Regions from separate parts of the Pseudomonas protegens genome, predicted to be linked through region 2. Evidence: predicted binding sites of a transcription regulator. Region 2 holds the regulator's gene; the other holds the start of a gene.

Region 1 (9,614 bases), 2.9 Mb from region 2:
CGAATAGCTCCGAAGCCTTGCACGGCTTCAGAGAGCGCCTTCGCTGGCAAGCCAGCTCCTGCGGCAGAGGCTCCTGCAGGGTAAACAGCGCCATCGAACAGGCACAAAAAAGCCCCTCAAGGAGGGGCTTTTCGTACAGCGTGTCAGCCAACCCGCATCAGGTCATCTGGATGATGGTCTGCATGATGGTGCTCTGGGTGGAGATGGTCTTGGCGTTCGCCTGATAGTTGCTCTGGGCCTTGATCAGGTTCACCAGTTCGTTGGTCAGGTTGACGTTGGACTCTTCTAGGGAGTTGGACACTACCGCGCCCAGGGTTCCGGTCTTCGGTGCGTCATAACCTGGAATACCCGACGAGTAGGTTTCTTTCCACTGGGTGCCGCCTACCGGCTGCAAGCCTTGCTCGTTGGTGAAGCTGGCCAGGGAGATCTGACCGATCGGCTTGGTCTGCTCGTTGCTGAAGTTGGCCAGCATGACGCCGGTGCCGTCGATGGTCAGGCTAGAGATCTGGCCAGTGGAGTAACCGTTCTGCGCGATTACCGAACGGTTGGTATCGCCGAATACCGAACCGGTCTTGGTCATATCGATCTTCACGCCGCCCGGTGCAGGCGCTGCACCATTGGGAACGAAGACACCATTGACCACATCACCCGGAGTCCAGGCGGTCATGGCGATATTGTTGCCATTGACGGTGAACTGGCTGACGGCCGGTGCAGCAGGCGGCGTCAGGGTCTGAAGCTTGCCCGAGGAGTCAAACTTGATAGTGATCGGCGCCTGGTTGGCCATGGTGAAAGCCGAACCATCTGGGTTGCGACCATCGATCAGGGTGTAGGTCTGCCATTCGTTGGGGTTCTGCGTCTTGATCATGTACTGATCCATGACGTGCTTGTTGCCCTGGGTGTCATACACCGGGGTACTGAACTGCTTGGTGTAGGTGGTGTTCTTGGTCGGATCGAACACATAAGCCGGAGCCGGCGCCACTGGGTTGACGTTGATCGGATCGGCATCGGAGTTCAGGTTGATCGTCGAGGAGATCGAGTCGGTTGGCTTGGGTGCCAGGTTCGAAGTATCGATCCGCAGGTCGGTCAACACACCGTTGATGATCTTGCCATTGGCATCCACGGCATAACCTTGCAGACGCGCAGTGCCGTCACTGTTGGTGATGAAGCCATCCTTGTCGGTCTTGAAAGTACCGGCACGGGTGTAGGTCAGGGAGCCATTGGTGCTGAGCACGAAGAAACCCTGGCCCTGGATGCCCATGTCCAGCACGTTGCCGGTGTTGTTGATATCACCGTTGGTGAACTGCTGGGAAACGTTGGCCAGGCGCACGCCGTTACCAATCACCTGAGTGCCGCTGCCCAGCTTGGTGGCCGAATAGACGTCGGCGAATTCCGCACGGGAGGATTTGAAACCGGTGGTGGCGACGTTGGCGATGTTGTTGCCGGTAACGTCCAGCTGTTTGTTGGCAGCGTAGAGACCGCTAAGGCCGATATTGAAAGACATATTCCACTCCTTTTGCCGGTTAGTCGGCTCTAGATACCAATGGTTTGTACTTTGGACAGGCCAATCGGACTGCTCATGCCGGCAAGGTTCAACATCAACTCGCCGCCGGTCTGGCTGATGGTGACGCTGTTGACCGTCGCTGGCAGGTAGGTGATCAGATCAGTCCCCTTGCCGTCGATGGTAGTGCTGGCCTTGAAGTTGTAGGTGCCCGGATCCGCCTTGGTGCCATCCGTCTTGGTGCCATCCCAGACAAAGCTGGCGTTACCGGCCTTCTGACTGCCCATGTCGATGGTCTTGACGGTGTTTCCATCCTTGTCGGTGATGGTCACGCTGACCGAACTCACACTGGAAGGTACGGTCACGGAACCGGTCATGCTCTTGCTGGTGTCCACCTGGGTAGAGCCGGTCTGGACGATCACCGAACGCCCCACTAGGGACGAAGCCTGCAATGCCTGAGACGACTTGTAGTTGCCCGTGATGGAGTTCACCGAGGTATTGAGGGTGGTAATCCCCTCCAGGGTGGAGAACTGCGCCAGCTGGGCAACGAATGCACTGTTGTCCTGAGGATCCAGCGGGTTCTGGTTGTTCAGCTGGGTCACCAGCAGCTTGAGGAACGCGTCCTTGCCCAGGGACTGCTTGCCAGTGGCGCTGTTGGTAGCAGCCGCCAGGCCGTCGGCACTGGACGTGGTCGTGGTTTTCTTTGACGAGTTGGCCAATACGTCCTTGAGGGACGGGCCGCTGGTGGTATCAGTAACGCTCATTGGCTTCGCCCCTTATCACTGACCGAGGGTCAGGACCTTCTGCATCATGGTTTTGGCGGTGTTCATCATTTCAGCGTTGGTCTGGAACGAGCGGCTGGCGGAAATCATGTCGGCCATTTCCTCCACCACGTTGACGTTGGGGTAGTAGACATAACCCTTGGCGTCCGCGGCCGGATGGTTAGGCTCATAGCGAGCTTCCAGATTGCTCTGGTCTTCCACCACACCCAGCACCTGCACGCCCTGGCCTGCGGCGTCCTGGTTCTGGAACAGCGAATCGCTACCGCCGCTCTGGGCACCCTGGAACATGGTGGCGAATACCGGGTGACGCGCACGATAGGTCTGATCGATGCTCGACGACACGCTCTCGGCGTTGGCGATGTTACTGGCGACGGTGTTCAGACGCGTGGTCTGAGCGCTCATGCCACTACCGGCAATATTGAAAACACTGGCGAGGGACATGGATTACTCTCCGCGCAGGGCTGCTACCAACCCTTTGAATTTGCTGTTGAGCAGCGTGAAGCTGGCCTGGAAGTCCACCGAGTTCTGCGCATAGCTCGATTGCTCCAGCTGGGCGTCCACGGTGTTCTGGTCGATCGAAGGCTGCATCGGGGTCCGATACAGCAGCGACTCGTCGCCACTGCTCAGGCCCTGGGCTTCGATGTGCCGGGTATTGGTCATGTTCAACGCGAAGGTGCCGTTCTTGACCTTTTCATTCTGCTCGGCGAGCACGGCGGAAAAGTCCAGATCCCGAGCCTTGTAGTTCGGGGTGTCGGCGTTGGCGATGTTGTTGGCCAGCACTTCGGCGCGCTTGGCGCGAAAGCCAAGAGCCTGTTCGTGGATACCGAGCGCTTTATCGAAGCTGATGCTCATGTCGGAAACCTTTGGGTGACCTGATTTTTCGTAATCTGGATATAGCAAGCTACGTGCCAAGTCCTGAAGCCCCGTAAATCAAGGCTTTGCCGACAGCGGCAAGCCGGCAATGCCAGAAAAGCGGCAATGGCCTTCCGCGAATCGCCGACAAAGCGGCAAGGGTCCTGCCGCATTTGCCACTGCGTGCAAGAAACTGACGCGTACAAAAAAGGAGGCCCTATGGCCTCCTTTTCATTGTTGCAACTGTCGATCACTTCGCCTGGTAGATGATCCCCGGACTGCATTGCACCATCTGATAATGGTCCGGCAGGCCATTGAGCGCTTCGGAAGCCCCCAGAAACAGATAACCGCCAGGTTTCAGAGTGCTATGAATGCGCATCAGGATGTCCTTCTTGACCTCGGCCGAGAAGTAGATCAGCACATTGCGGCAAAACACGACATCGAACTTGCCCAGACTGGCATAGCTGTCCAGCAGGTTGAACGAGCGAAACTCCACTCGACTCTTGATCGGTGCCTTGACCACCCAGCGTCCCGGCCCCTTGGGATCGAAATAACGCTGCAGGCGCTCGGCAGAAAGGCCACGCCCAATTGCCAGGCTGTCATATTCGCCGGTCTTGCAGTTGTTGAGCATGGTTCCGGACAGGTCGGTGGCAACGATCTGCACCCCCATCTTCAACTGGCCCATGTTGCTGCGCTCGAACTCGTCGATGGACATCGACAACGAATAGGGTTCCTGCCCTGACGAGCAAGCCGCCGACCAGATCCGCAAACGCTGGTTGGGGCTGGCCTTGATCGCTTCGGGAAGCACCTTGTTCTTCAACACTTCGAAGGGATAGGTGTCACGAAACCACAAGGTTTCGTTGGTGGTCATCGCGTCCACCACCATCTCGCGCAATCCGCTGCGCGGCTGGGTCTGAATCCGCTGAACCAGCTCACCCAAGGTTTTGAGACCTTGCTGCTCCATCAGTTTGTTGAGACGGCTCGAGACGAGATATTGCTTATTTTCCCCGAGCAAAATACCACAGGCTTTTTCCAGGAAGACCCGGAACTGTTCAAAATCCAAATTACCCGTAGACAATGCTGCCGCCTCTTAAATCTAATGTCCGCCAAGGGCTGATACCCTCAGCTGTGGTCTGCTGCTTTGATCCGGTCAACTACCCGGGAAGCCAGGTCATCAGGACGGAACTTGGCAAGGAAGTCATCGGCACCGACCTTCTTCACCATCGCCTGATTGAACACCCCTGACAACGAAGTATGCAGGATGATATGCAGCTTTTGCATGCGTGGATCGTTACGTATCTCGGCCGTGAGGGTGTAACCGTCCATTTCGGGCATCTCGATGTCGGAAATCATCATGAGGAACTCCTCTTCCGGCTTCTTGCCCTCATCCACCAGCTTGCGCAGGTAATCCAACGCTTGCCGGCCATCATTCAACGCCACGACTTCGACCCCCACCGTCTGCAGGCAGCGGGTAACCTGTTTGCGCGCCACCGACGAATCGTCGACGGTCAGCACTCGCAGGGAAACGGCCTTGTGCTGGGTTTCAAGATCCACCACGCCCGCCGAAATCGACTCCGAGGTCGGCGCAACTTCCGCCAATATCTTTTCCACGTCGATGATTTCGACTAACTGGTTGTCCACCCGGGTCACCGCGGTCAGGTAGTGATCGCGACCGGTCCCCTTGGGTGGCGGATGAATTTCTTCCCAGTTCATATTGACGATGCGTTCCACCGAGCGCACCAGAAACCCTTGGGTCTTGGTGTTGTACTCAGTGATGATCACAAACGGGCTGCTCTGATCCTTCAGTCCACCAGCACCGGTGGCCATTGCCAGATCCAGGATCGGAATGGTCGCCCCTCGAATATTCGCGACACCGCACACCACAGGATTGGATTTGGGCATCAGGGTCAGCTTGGGGCATTGCAGCACCTCGCGAACCTTGAAGACGTTGATCCCGTAGAGCTGCTCACCGTCCAGACGGAACAGCAGCAGTTCCAGGCGATTCTGCCCAACCAATTGCGTGCGCTGGTTTACCGAATCCATTACACCAGCCATGCCCAGACTCCCCAAAGCTTTAAGATCCGACGCACGCTCATTGCTAAACGGCACGGCGCTTGCTTTTTAACTGTTATGAACGCCAAAACGACATTTTCCCGACGCCTGACATCCCCCTACCGCACATTGCTCTGCGGGCTGTCGGCCTTGTGTATCTTAAACCCTGGCGGCCCTGCCGTTGCTGATTCGGTCACCCTGCCTGATCTGCTTATCGGCGTCACTCAAGGGTTTCTTGAATTCACGGTAGAAGACTACCTGGCTACCAGTCAAACGGAAGGACGCTACGAAATTCAGGTCAACCAACTGGATCCCCGTATGCGCATGCCGGCGTGCGACAAGGAATTGACAGCGAGCCTGGAAAGCCCTGCCCAGCCACTGGGCAGGGTCACGGTCAAGGTGCGCTGCGAAGGCGGCTCGCCCTGGACCGTGTTCGTCCCGGCGCAGGTCAAACTGTTCCGCGAAGTGGTTACCAGCTCACGGCCACTCAAGCGCGCCGGCATCATTGAGCCCGAAGACGTCGTGCTGCGCGAACGGGACATCAGCCAGAGCAATCAGGGCTACCTGACCTCGGTGGATCAGGCCATTGGTCAGAAACTTGTCCGACCAATGGTCGCCGACCAACTGATTACCCTGGGTCATCTGGAGCAGGCAGAGGTGGTGCGCAAAGGCGATCACGTAGTGATCTCGGCACGCAGCGGCACCTTGAATGTACGAATGCCGGGGGAAGCACTGTCCAACGGCGGCATGAGCGAGCAGATTCGGGTCAAGAACCTGAACTCGCAACGGGTGATCAAGGCTCGCGTCACCGCCCCTGGCCAAGTGGAAGTGGCCATGTAGATAACTGGCGCTCGACCCGGTCGTTCCCTAAACTGTGGCCAATCAAAGGTCGCAGATACCTGCGTTGGCTTATCGACAATCGAGCCTAAAGTTTTTCAGGGTATGGCCGAAAACATGGCAAGCGTCCAAATACCCAGAGGTTTTCTTCATCATGGTCATCGACTTCAGCCGTTTAAACAGCTCCCCTTTACTGACAGGCAGTACGCGTACCGGCACCAGCAAGGAAACCGGCGATGCCGGCACGTCCGCGCCGCCGGCAACTGCAGCCGAGACCAGCAAAAGCGGGGAATCGGTACACCTCAGCAATGAGGCTCAACAGTTGCAGAAAATCACCGACAAGCTGCGCGATCAGCCTGCTGTCGACAAGGCCCGGGTGGCCGAGTTGAAGCAAGCCATTGCCGATGGCAGCTACAAGGTCGACAGCAACCGTGTAGCCAGCAAACTGCTCAACTTCGAAGCCCAGCGCTAGCCCCAGGCTTGCGCCAGGCTTTTGGACGCTTAATCCCCAAGGCCAGCCATGCACGACACCAATCTACTGCAACTGATCAACGATGACCTTGCTCCAGCGCAACAACTGCTGGAACTGCTCAGAGCCGAATCCGTAGCCCTGCACGGCCGTGATATGCCGCTGCTGGAGGATATTCTGGCGCAGAAGCAGGCCCTGGTCATTTTGCTGGAACAGCATGGCCGCAAACGTACAGAGATCCTCGCCAGCCTGAACCTGCCAACCAATCGTGCCGGCCTCGAACAACTGGCCAGTCACTCGAGTGTGGGCGATCAGTTGCTTGAACAGGGCAGCCTGCTGACCCAACTGCTCGCCGACTGCCAGGCCACCAATGAACTCAATGGCCGCTCGATCCAGATTCAGCAGGCCACCACTGCCAACCAGTTGAAAATCCTCAACGGCGGCGAACCCCCAGCCCTTTATGACGCCCGCGGCTCTACCTCTATGCTTGCGAAGCCCCGCCCACTCAGTCAGGCTTAAACTCCAAAAATGAGCGCGTGCTACCAAGCCGTGAAACATGCTGGCAGAATGCCAGCTCCTGCGTGTAGTTGTATTTTGTCTGGAGATTGATGAACCGTGTTCAACGCCTCAAACGCGGAAGATGCTCCGCAGCCACCCAAGGTGTTCACCACTGCGTTGGAAATTTCCTCCAACTTGCGGTTGCTGCAAGAGAGCCACGACCCGCTGATCATCACTTTCCATGAGCGCAGCCAGCGTTTCCAGAGCTATCTGGTGGAAGTGGACCGCGACAGCAACATGATTGCTCTCGATGAAATGATTCCCCGCGACGGTGAGCGCTTCCTGCTGGCAGGCGAGCCATTTCGTGTTGAAGGCTTTCATGAAGGCGTGCGCATCGCCTGGGACAGCAATGGCACTCCGACCCTAGACGATTCCAATGGCGGCCGCTGCTACCGCACCACGCTGCCGGACGAAGTGGTTTACCACCAGCGCCGCAACGCTTTCCGTGCCGCACTGAAACTGGCGCAGTTGGTGGATATCGAACTGAGCGGCGAAAAACTCAAATCCCCGCTGACCGGCAAGCTGCTGGATATCTCCGCCACCGGCTGCAAACTGCGCTTCGATGGTGATATTTCCTCGCGCCTGCAACTGGGTCAGGTGTACGAACGCTTCATTGCTGCCCTGCCCTTCGGCAACATGACCGCCCCGGTCGAACTGCGTTACCTGCATCACGAAGAACGCATCGACACCACCTTTGCCGGCGTGCGCTTTCATAACATGAGCGGCCTGGTCCAGCGCCAGGTAGAGCGCTTCGTCTATCAGCTGCAGCGCGAAGCACGGCGCTTCGACAAAGACGACCTCTGATTCAACAGACACCCATGAAAACGGGCAGTGCCTTGCGGCAACTGCCCGTTTTGCGTTTCTAGGGCCTGGCCCCGCTCAGGTGATCCCGAGCACACTCCTCGGGCGGCACCTCATCCGAAGCTTGCGGCGTATCGGGCTCCGCAGCCGGCGCAGCGTCCGGCGCGGGAGCGGTCTGCATCTGGTCCTGGACCACCTGCTCGTCTACCCGCGGATCGAGAGCAGCAACCAGTGGCGAACTGGACATACTGTCCGGCATCGCCACGTGATGCAGCGGTGCATCGTCCACCTGATGCAGATTGGTCACCGCCTTCGGCCGAATCCGCCAGACCAGCACCAAGGCAAAGAAACTGAAGAAGGCATAGAGCATCTGGCTGCCGAACAACTTCATCAGCACCCCCGCCACCAACGGGCCGACGCTCGCCCCAACGCCATAGGTGACCAACAGCATCGCCGTCAGCGACACCCGTCGATCGCTTTCCACATGGTCATTGGAAAAAGCCACCGCCAGCGGATAGAGGCAGAACTGCACCAGCGAACAGAGGAATCCGAGAACGAACAGCAGCTCCAGAGGCACTGCTGGCAGGACCGCCAAGGGCAAGGCCACCACCGCCAGGAACAAGGCAAAGCAACGAATCAACAGCGCCCGATCATAACGATCGGACAACCAGCCCAGCGGCCATTGCACCACCAGCCCGGCAAAGATACAGCTGCCCATGAACAGGCCCACCTGCTCGGTGCTCAGCCCCTGCTGCGAGGCGTAGAGCGGCGCAAGACCGTAGAACGAGCCGACGATCAGGCCCGAGCCCAACACGGTACTCAAGGACTGCGGCACCCGCTTGATAAAGAAGCGCGGCTCCATCGGCGCCGGATGCAGAGGCGCCGGGTGAATACGCCGGGTCATGGCCACCGGCACCAGACACAGGGCAAAGCACAGGGCCACCAGCATCAACAGCTCCGGTCCCAGCGCCGGGTGCATGACCAGTATCAACTGCCCCAGCACCAGCCCCAGGTAAGAAGCGATCATGTAGCCGCTGAACACAAGTCCTCGCTGATTGGCGTCGGCCTGCTCATTGAGCCAGCTTTCGATGACCATGTACTGGCACATCATCCCCAGGCCGACGATCATCCGCAGCACCAGCCAGGCAGGCAGCCAATCCACCAGACCGTGCCCAAGCACGGCCGCACCGACGATCCCGGCACAGGTGGCGTAAGCACGAATGTGCCCGACCCGGGCAATCAGCCGATGCCCCAGCTTGCCCCCCAATACCAGACCGAAATAGTTAGCCGCCATCAGGGCCCCCACCCACAGGCCATCGACATGGTCGGCAGCCAGGCGCAGGGCCAGATAAGTGCTGAGCAGGCCCGAACCGATCAACATCATCAGCGAGGCGAAATAAAGCGCTCGAAAGGATTTCCAGATTTGGCGCATCGGCGTTCCGAGCGGCTCCTTGAATGAGGTGACGGGCCCCAGACAGATCGGGGCCCGTCCAGCGACGGGTGAGGTTACGCCTGGGCCGCTAACACACGCCGCTCCCAGGGAGTGATTTCATCAAAGAAGCTGGTCAACTCCATGGTCTTCGAAGCGATGTAGCCTTCGATGAACTCGGTGCCGAACAGTTCCCTGGCCAACTGACTACGTTTCAGACGCTCCAGCGCCGCATGCAAGGTACAAGGCAGGGACAAATTGTCCGGCACTTCGAACTCACCCTGGATCGCCGCGGTGGGCTCCAGCTCGTTCTCGATCCCATGCAAGCCCGCTGCA
Region 2 (9,614 bases):
ACGGCAACACCACCGAAGGCGAGAAAATCGTCTACGACACCGTCAAGCAAGTGGCTAACGCCGGTCGCGCCAATGGCAGCTCGGTCACCGCGCCACGTCCGCGGATCGACATGGTCATCCAGCCGAAAAAGAAAACCGACGAGCAAAAGGCCCAGTAATGGCAACTCTGAAAGCTCAGCACCTGGCCAAGAGCTACAATAGCCGCCAGGTCGTGCGTGATGTCAGCCTGTCCATCGACAGCGGTCAGATCGTCGGCCTGCTCGGCCCCAACGGCGCCGGCAAGACCACCTGCTTCTACATGATCGTCGGCCTGGTCCAGGCCGATCAGGGCCGCGTGCTGATCGATGATCTGGACGTCAGCCACCAACCGATGCACGGTCGCGCCCGCGCCGGTATCGGCTACCTGCCCCAGGAAGCCTCGATCTTTCGCAAGCTGTCGGTGGCCGACAACATCATGGCCATCCTCGAGACCCGCAAGGAGCTCGACAAGGCCGGCCGTCGCCAGGAGCTGGAAAGCCTGCTGCAGGAATTCCACATCAACCACATCCGCGACAACCTCGGCATGAGCCTGTCCGGTGGTGAGCGCCGCCGCGTGGAAATCGCCCGAGCGCTGGCTACCGCCCCCAAGTTCATCCTGCTGGACGAACCCTTCGCCGGTGTGGACCCGATCTCGGTCGGCGATATCAAGCAGATCATCCATCACCTGAAGGCCAAAGGCATCGGTGTGCTGATCACTGACCACAACGTCCGGGAAACCCTGGACATCTGTGAGACCGCCTATATCGTCAACGACGGGCAACTGATCGCCGAAGGCGACTCCGAGACTATCCTGGCCAATGAACTGGTCAAGGAAGTCTATCTGGGCCATGAGTTCCGCCTGTAACGGCTGAGGTGTCGGGCCAGACGCCAGAGCGCCGGAAACGATAAATCCCCACAAACTTTATTGTTACAGCGCTCTAGGCAAACACTTCAGTTTCAGGCATATAATTTGCTTATGTTTGGCGCTCCGGCGCCCTGTAGTGGATGGCGCATGTGCGCCGGCAAATAAGGTGTTAAGCCCCTGCCATGAAACCATCGCTAGTCCTGAGAATGGGCCAGCAGCTGACGATGACACCGCAGCTGCAACAGGCCATCCGCCTGCTCCAATTGTCGACCCTGGACCTGCAACAGGAAATCCAGGAAGCCCTGGAGTCCAACCCGATGCTCGAACGCCAGGAAGACGGCGACGACTTCGACAACAGTGACCCCCTGGCCGACAACACCGAGTCCAAACCCAATACCGAAATCCAGGAACCCTCCTATCAGGAAACCGCCCCCACGGTGGACAACCTCGAGGAAGGCGAGTGGAACGAACGCATCCCCAACGAACTGCCCGTGGACACCGCCTGGGAAGACGTCTACCAGACCAGCGCCAGCAGCCTGCCCAGCAGCGATGACGACGAGTGGGACTTCACCACTCGCACATCGGCCGGTGAAAGCCTGCAGAGCCACCTGCTCTGGCAACTGAACCTGGCCCCGATGTCGGACACCGATCGCCTGATCGCCGTGACCCTGATCGATTGCATCAACAATCAGGGCTACCTGGACGAAACCCTTGAGGAAATCCTCGAGGCCTTCGATCCGGAGCTGGACATCGAGCTGGACGAGATCGAAGCCGTCCTGCATCGCATCCAGCAATTCGAACCTGCCGGTATCGGTGCACGCAACCTGGGTGAATGCCTGCTCCTGCAACTGCGCCAACTGCCGGCGAAAACCCCTTGGCTTAGCGAGGCCCAGCGCCTGGTCAGCGATTACATCGACCTTCTGGGCAGTCGCGACTACAGCCAATTGATGCGCCGCATGAAGCTCAAGGAAGACGAACTGCGCCAGGTCATCGAACTGGTGCAAAGTCTCAATCCGCGTCCCGGCTCGCAGATCGAATCCAGCGAAGCCGAGTACGTGGTCCCGGACGTCATCGTGCGCAAGGACAACGAGCGCTGGCTGGTGGAGTTGAACCAGGAATCCGTGCCACGCCTGCGGGTCAACGCACAGTACGCCGGCTTTGTTCGCCGCGCCGACACCAGCGCCGACAACACCTTCATGCGCAATCAGTTGCAGGAAGCCCGCTGGTTCATCAAGAGCCTGCAGAGCCGCAACGAAACCCTGATGAAAGTCGCCACCCAGATCGTCGAGCACCAACGGGGCTTCCTAGAGTACGGCGACGAAGCCATGAAACCCCTGGTTCTGCATGACATTGCCGAAGCGGTAGGCATGCACGAATCAACGATTTCCCGGGTGACCACGCAAAAATTCATGCATACCCCTCGGGGCATATATGAACTGAAATACTTTTTCTCCAGCCACGTCAGCACCTCGGAAGGCGGCGAATGCTCGTCCACGGCAATCCGCGCGATCATCAAAAAACTGGTGGCCGCGGAAAATCAGAAAAAGCCGTTGAGTGACAGCAAGATCGCTGGTTTACTGGAGGCACAAGGCATTCAGGTAGCCCGTCGGACCGTCGCCAAATACCGCGAATCCCTTGGGATCGCGCCTTCCAGCGAACGGAAGCGGTTGATGTAACCGCCGGGCCGGCCACAGCGTTTCAGAGCGTGCCTGCAAGCTGGCTGAGCCAGTGATTGCAGGCATGGTCTAGGTGGCAGGCACCTCAGCCTGCCGCGTTATGCACTGGCAACGAAGGAGAAGCTGTATGCAAGTCAACATCAGTGGACACCAACTCGAAGTGACTGAACCTCTGCGCGCTTACATCGGCGAAAAACTCGACCGGCTGGAGCGGCATTTCGACAAGATTACCAATGTGCAGGTCACCATGGCCGTCGAAAAACTGAAGCAGAAAATCGAAGCCACGCTGCACATCCACGGTGGGGAGGTCGTCGCCAATGCAGAACATGACGATATGTATGCCGCAATCGACCTGCTCACGGACAAGCTTGACCGCCAACTGAAAAAGCATAAGGAAAAGCAACTCCACCTTCTCCAAGGCACGGGTCGCTAACACTCCCCTCCCATGATCCGACTTGAAAGCATCCTGACCCCCGGCCGTTCCCTGGTGAACGTGCCGGGCGGCAGTAAAAAACGCGCCCTCGAACAAATTGCCAACCTGATCAGCCGTGAAGTGCCTGATCTGGAGATGCAGGACGTCTTCGAGAGCCTGATCGCCCGCGAGAAACTCGGCTCCACCGGTTTTGGCAACGGCATCGCTATTCCCCACTGCCGCCTCAAAGGCTGTGAGTCGCCCATCAGTGCACTGATGCACTTGGACGCCCCCATCGATTTCGACGCCATCGACGGCGCCCCGGTCGACCTGCTGTTTGTCCTGCTGGTCCCGGAAGCCGCCACCGATGCTCACCTGGAACTGCTGCGGCAGATCGCCAGCATGCTCGATCGCAAGGAAGTCCGTGATCGCCTGCGCAGTGCCTCCAGCAACGAAGCCTTGTATCAGGTTGTCCTGGACGAGCAAAACGGTCAGTAATCATGCGCTTGATCATCGTCAGCGGCCGTTCCGGCTCAGGTAAAAGCACCGCCCTCGATGTTCTCGAGGACCACGGCTACTACTGCATCGACAACCTGCCCGCAGGCTTGCTGCCCGAGCTGGCCGAACGTGCATTGATTCACACTGAACTGGCGCAACCGCTGGTGGCGGTGTCCATCGACGCCCGCAACCTGCCCAGCCATCTGTCACGCTTTCCCGAGCTGCTGGAAGAAGTGCGCAGCCGGCATATCCAGTGCGATGTGCTGTATCTGGATGCCGACGAGGAAACCCTGCTCAAGCGCTTCTCGGAAACTCGTCGTCGTCACCCGCTGAGCAGTGCCAATCGCTCGCTGGCCGAAGCCATCCACGATGAAACCCAACTGCTGGGCCCGATCGTCGATCTGGCCGACCTCAAGGTCAACACCACCAATCTGAACCTCTACCAACTGCGGGACACCATCAAGCTGCGCCTGTTGAACCAGCCGGAACCCGGCACCGCGTTTCTGGTGGAGTCCTTTGGTTTCAAGCGCGGCATGCCGGTGGACGCCGATCTGGTGTTTGACGTTCGCTGCCTGCCCAACCCGTATTGGAAGCCCGAACTGCGCGCCCAATCCGGACTGGACGCCCCGGTGGCGGAATACCTGGCCGCGCAACCCGATGTCGAGGAGATGTTTCAGGACATCGAAAGCTATCTGCTCAAGTGGCTGCCGCGCTTCGCCGCCAGCAACCGCGCCTACGTAACCATTGCCATTGGCTGCACCGGCGGGCACCACCGCTCCGTGTACCTGACCGAGCGCCTGGGCAAGGTGTTGCAAAAAACCCTGAAGAACGTCCAGGTTCGCCACCGCGACCTTAGCTGAAAGGATCTACCCCGCGATGCCAGCTCTGGAAATCGAGATCATCAACAAACTGGGCTTGCACGCCCGTGCCTCGGCCAAGTTCGTCGGCGTGGCCGGCCAGTTCCCCTGCCAGATCCGCGCCGGCAGGACCCCGGACTCCATGGTCGACGGCAAAAGCATCATGGCCATGATGATGCTCGCCGCCGGCAAGGGCACCAAGATCCACCTCAAGACCGAAGGCGAGCAGGAACAGGAAGCACTGGATGCACTGGTTGCCCTGATCAACAACTACTTCGACGAAGGCGAGTAAGCACGAGCGAGCCACACGGCAATCAGGCGAGTGCCGTGTCCATCACCATCATCAGGCAAAAACCGATACACAGCCCGAGGCTGGCAAGCTTGTCATGGCCATTGCGACGCGACTCGGGAATCACTTCATGAGTGACTACCAACAGCATCGCCCCCGCCGCCAGGGCCAGCCCCAAGGGCAGCAGCACCTGCGCCAGGCTCACCAGCCAGGCACAGAGCAAGGCAAAGACCGGCTCCACCAGGCCTGAAGCGGCGCCGATCAGGAACGCCTTGACCCGCGACATCCCCGCCCCTGCCAACACCAGGGCAATCACCAGTCCTTCCGGTACATCCTGCAGGGCAATGCCCATGGCCAGGCTGTCCGCATCCGGCATGCCACCTCCGGCCGACACCCCCACCGCCATCCCTTCAGGAATGTTGTGGGCAATGATCGCGAAGACGAACAGCCAGATACGCGGGGCAATCACCGGATGCTCCGACGTACCCACCAGCAGCTCCGGGCTGCCCCCGGAAATCTTGCGATCCACCAAAAACAGAACACAGGCCCCCAGCATGATGCCGGCGCAGATCAGGCCGCTGGAGCCCCAGGCAGACAAGCCCAGGTCCTGGGCCGCGGCAATCCCGGGGACAATCAGTGAAAACGCCGTTGCCGCCAGCATCACTCCGGCACCAAAACCCAGCAGGGTGTCGCTTACGGCCACCGGCATTTGCCGGATCACCAGCACCGGGACCGCCCCCAATGCCGTGCCAAGCGCGCAAATGGAACCGCCCTGCAAGGCACGCAGCAAGCGCGGCTCCAGGTTCAGCCAGCTCAACCCTTGAGCCACCAGCAAAGCCGTACCCGCCAACAGCAACAACGAACCGAAGGCATAGCGAAACATTCGTCCGCTGCTGATCGCCAGTGTTTCCGTGCCCATAGTCGGCCTTAGATCTTGTTTGCAGGAGAAGGGATCAAGCCATCGCCGCCCGGTAGCGCTGAGCCACTTCCGGCCAGTTGATCACGTTGTAGAAGGCGTTGATGTATTCCGGCCGCCGGTTCTGATAACGCAGGTAATAGGCATGCTCCCACACGTCCAGACCAAGAATGGGCGTATTGCCGTTCATCAGCGGGCTGTCCTGATTGGCGCTGCTTTCCACCACCAGTCTTTTCTCCGGGGTCACGCTGAGCCAGGCCCAGCCGCTGCCGAAACGGCTCAGCGCGGCCTTGGTGAAGGCCTCCTTGAAGCGTTCGAAACCGCCCAGTTGCTGCTCGATGGCCTGCCCCAGGGCACCGTCGGGCCTGCCGCCGCCTGTCGGGGTCATGACGGCCCAGAACAGGGAATGGTTGGCATGACCGCCGCCCTGGTTGATCACGGCAGCACGAAGCTGCTCAGGCAGTTGCTGGACGCTGGCCACCAGCTTCTCGATCTCCCAACCGGCCCATTCGGTGCCCTCCACTGCGGCATTGAGGTTGTTGATGTAGGTCTGGTGGTGCTTGCTGTAGTGAATCTCCATGGTCTGCGCATCGATGTGCGGCTCCAGGGCGTCGTAGGCGTAAGGCAGTGCAGGCAAGTTAAAGGACATATCAATGAACTCCGAAAAGGGCGCCGTCGGCGCGCGGGCTATCGCTCGACAGCCCCGTGACGTTGCCGCCCAGCAAGCGATGAGTGCGGGGATATTCACCGTGCTCGCCGATGAAATTCAGCAGCTCGACGTAGGTCTTGCTGCTCTGGCGCCAGGCCGCCTCGCGCAAGGCCGGGGCCAGGCGACCGTCCTGCATGGTCTGCAGCAGGCGCTGATGGATCGCGCAGAGGTATTCCGCGCTCTCCTCAGGCTGGTTCAGGTGTAGATGCAGGTCCGCCAGGTTGTGATGGGAAATCACGCAGGCCGCCACCGCTTCGTCGGCATCCGCCCAGCGCTCGAACAACACCTGGGCCAGCGCCAGCGCCTGTAGGTAGAACTCGCGAGCATCCACCAGTTCGCCCTGCATAAAGAGGCGATTGGCCCTTTCGATCGTGCGTTTCCAGTGCTCCATGGTGCGCCTCCAAAACGGTGTCGAGGGTTACACGCCGCCGGCGGTGAGTTTTTCCGGATCCAGCAGAGTTTCCAGCTGGCTACGCGGCAGATCGGTGAGTTCCAACGCCACATCGATCACCGGCCGTCCCTGCCGGTAGGCGGTCTTGGCAATTTCCGCGGCCTTCTGGTAACCGATGATCGGGTTCAGGGCGGTAACCAGGATCGGGTTGCGTGACAGCGCTTCCTTGAGCTTGGCTTCGTTGACCTTGAAGCTGGCAATGGCCTTGTCAGCCAGCAAGCGGCTGGAGTTGGCCAGCAGCTCGATACTGCCCAGCAGGTTCTGGGCGATGATCGGCAGCATCACGTTGAGCTCGAAGTTGCCCGACTGGCCGGCCACGGTGATGGTGCTGTCGTTGCCAATGACTTGGGCGGCAACCATCGCCACCGCCTCCGGAATCACCGGATTGACCTTGCCCGGCATGATCGACGAACCCGGCTGCAACCCTTGCAGCTCGATCTCGCCAAGCCCCGCCAGCGGGCCGGAGTTCATCCAGCGCAGGTCGTTGGCGATCTTCATCAACGACACCGCGGTGGCCTTGAGTTGGCCGGATACCGTGACCGCGGTGTCCTGGGAGCCGATCAGGGCGAACAGGTTCTTGCCCGGGGTGAACTGCACCTGGGTCAGGTGGCTCAACTGCTGGCAAAAGCGCGCGGCGAACTCGGGGTGGGCGTTGATCCCGGTGCCCACCGCGGTGCCGCCCTGGGCCAGGGCTTGCAGGCTCGGCAGCAGGTCCTGCAAGTGAGCGATGTTGGCCTTGAGCTGTTGTGCCCAGCCCTCCAGCACCTGGCTCATGCGTACCGGCATGGCATCCATCAGGTGGGTACGCCCGGTCTTGATGAAGGGATGCACCTCTACCGCCTTGCGTTCGATGACCTCCACCAGATGCACCAGTGCCGGCAACAAGCGCTCGTGCAGGGTCAGGGCGGCGCTGACATGAATGGTGGTGGGAATGATGTCGTTGCTGCTCTGGCCACAGTTGACGTGGTCGTTGGGATTGACCGGCTCGCCCAACAAGCGACTGGCCAGGGTCGCCAGCACTTCGTTGGCGTTCATGTTGGAACTGGTGCCGGAACCGGTCTGGAAGATATCCACCGGGAAGTGCTGCATGAAATCGCCTTCAAGAAGGCCCTGAGCAGCATCGACAATGGCCTTGCCCTGGGCGGCGCTGATCTGCTGCAGCTCGACGTTGGCCCTGGCCGCGGCGGCCTTGGCCAGGATCAGCGCACGGATAAAGGCCGCCGGCATGCGCTGGCCGCTGATGGGAAAGTTATCCACCGCGCGCTGGGTCTGCGCGCCATACAACGCCTGCTCCGGGACCTGCAGTTCGCCCATGCTGTCGCGTTCGATACGGAAGTTACTCATCGGGAAATCCTTGCACCAGTTCAATCAGAGGAATGGAAGGCAGCAGCGACACGGTCGCCAACCGCCAGGCATGGCTTTGCCAGCGCTTGAGCCGACACTTGCACAACGACAACCGCTCCATGTCGCGCAATGGGCGCCAGGCCTGATCCAGGCACAGGCTGCGCCAGTGCCAGGGCAACGCGGTATCGGTAGCGGTATCGAGCAATAAACGGAAGGAAGTTTCAGCAACGGTCCAGGCCGACATGGACGTGCAGCACGCCAGATAGCACCCTTCGGCCAAGTAGTGCTCAATCAGACGCGGTTCATCCGGCTCCAGTGCGCAACGGATCTGGCGACTCATCCAGCGCCAGCTTTCGAGGTAGGGCTGCTCGTGCAAGGCAGAACTCATGACCTGGGCTCATTGAATAATGATTTTCATTATTAAATGATATTGAGAATCAAATCAATCTGACTTGTACGATTTTTGCCCAGCTCTCGTAGGAGCCGCCTTGCCGGCGAATGAGCCCTTGAGCCTTATGCCGGGCGTCCGGACGCCTTCGCTGGCCAGCCAGCTCCTATAAAGCGCCAGGCATAAAAAAACGCGCCACCCGGGGAGGTGGCGCGTTGGGGTGACTCAGGACGGCGGTCAGCTGCCGGCGACGGTCATGCGCTCGATCAGCACCGAGCCGGTGCGGATGTTGCTGCGCAGTTCCAGGTCATTACCCACGGCCACGATCTGCTTGAACATGTCGCGCAAATTGCCGGCAATGGTCACTTCCTGCACCGGGAACTGGATCTCGCCGTTCTCGACCCAGAAGCCTGCCGCACCACGGGAGTAGTCACCAGTGACCATGTTCAGGCCATGGCCCATCAACTCGGTCACCAGCAGGCCACGCCCCATGCGCCGCAACAGCGCGGCCTGGTCTTCGTCGCCATGGGTGACGAACAGGTTGTGCACGCCACCGGCGTTGGCGGTGCTCGGCATGCCCAGCTTGCGCCCGGAATAGGTGCCCAGCACATAGGACACCAACTCGCCGTCCTTGACGAAAGGCTTGGCGTAAGTGGCCAGGCCGTCACCATCGAACGCCGAACTGCCCATGGCGCGCATCAGGTGCGGCCGCTCGTCGATGGTCAGCCACTGGGGAAACAACTGCTGGCCCAAGGCACCTTCAAGGAAGGATGACTTGCGGTACAGATTGCCGCCGGAAATCGCGCCGAGAAAACTGCCGAACAGGCCACCAGCCAGCTCCGCGGAAAACAGCACCGGCACTTCGCAGGTCGGCACCGGACGGGCACCCAGCCGGCTGGCTGCGCGCTGGGCGGCACGCTGACCAATGCTCGCCGGATCCGCCAGCAACTGGCCCTGGCGATTGACGTCGTACCAGTAGTCACGCTGCATCTGGCCATTGGCCTCGGCGATCATCACGCAACTCAGGCTGTGGCGGGTGGACGCGTAACCGCCGATGAAACCGTGGCTGTTGCCATACACCCGGCAGCCCTGGTGGGTGCTCAGGGTAGTGCCGTCGGCATTCTTGATTCTGCTGTCGGCGGCAAAGGCTGCCGCTTCACAGGCCAGGGCCTGCTCGATGGCTTGCTCGGG

What was found. Region 2 encodes sigma-54, which starts transcription at its own class of promoters, with help from an activator protein. Its sites were predicted from a motif close to ANTGGCATNNANNTTGCTNT; they were not measured.
Region 1: flgB (flagellar basal body rod protein FlgB) is a predicted target of sigma-54. The motif match lies at 3,174-3,193, and genes of this name have one in related genera.

Annotation. Positions count from the first base shown of each region.
Region 1 covers NZ_CP060201.1:5,043,226-5,052,839, reverse strand. The annotation lists gene flgE (flagellar hook protein FlgE) at 158-1,501, opposite strand; gene flgD (flagellar hook assembly protein FlgD) at 1,531-2,262, opposite strand; gene flgC (flagellar basal body rod protein FlgC) at 2,278-2,721, opposite strand; gene flgB (flagellar basal body rod protein FlgB) at 2,725-3,132, opposite strand; gene cheR (protein-glutamate O-methyltransferase CheR) at 3,383-4,210, opposite strand; gene GGI48_RS23540 (chemotaxis protein CheV) at 4,255-5,187, opposite strand; gene flgA (flagellar basal body P-ring formation chaperone FlgA) at 5,263-6,024, shown strand; gene flgM (flagellar biosynthesis anti-sigma factor FlgM) at 6,176-6,493, shown strand; gene GGI48_RS23525 (flagella synthesis protein FlgN) at 6,542-7,009, shown strand; gene GGI48_RS23520 (flagellar brake protein) at 7,106-7,852, shown strand; gene GGI48_RS23515 (MFS transporter) at 7,911-9,281, opposite strand; gene GGI48_RS23510 (glutamine synthetase family protein) at 9,356-9,614, opposite strand, start outside.
Region 2 covers NZ_CP060201.1:2,160,290-2,169,903, forward strand. The annotation lists gene lptA (lipopolysaccharide transport periplasmic protein LptA) at 1-158, shown strand, start outside; gene lptB (LPS export ABC transporter ATP-binding protein) at 158-883, shown strand; gene GGI48_RS10190 (RNA polymerase factor sigma-54) at 1,066-2,559, shown strand; gene hpf (ribosome hibernation-promoting factor, HPF/YfiA family) at 2,687-2,992, shown strand; gene ptsN (PTS IIA-like nitrogen regulatory protein PtsN) at 3,005-3,469, shown strand; gene rapZ (RNase adapter RapZ) at 3,472-4,329, shown strand; gene GGI48_RS10210 (HPr family phosphocarrier protein) at 4,346-4,618, shown strand; gene GGI48_RS10215 (ZIP family metal transporter) at 4,641-5,534, opposite strand; gene GGI48_RS10220 (superoxide dismutase) at 5,569-6,180, opposite strand; gene GGI48_RS10225 (hypothetical protein) at 6,182-6,631, opposite strand; gene GGI48_RS10230 (aspartate ammonia-lyase) at 6,659-8,035, opposite strand; gene GGI48_RS10235 (FagA protein) at 8,028-8,423, opposite strand; gene pmbA (metalloprotease PmbA) at 8,661-9,614, opposite strand, start outside.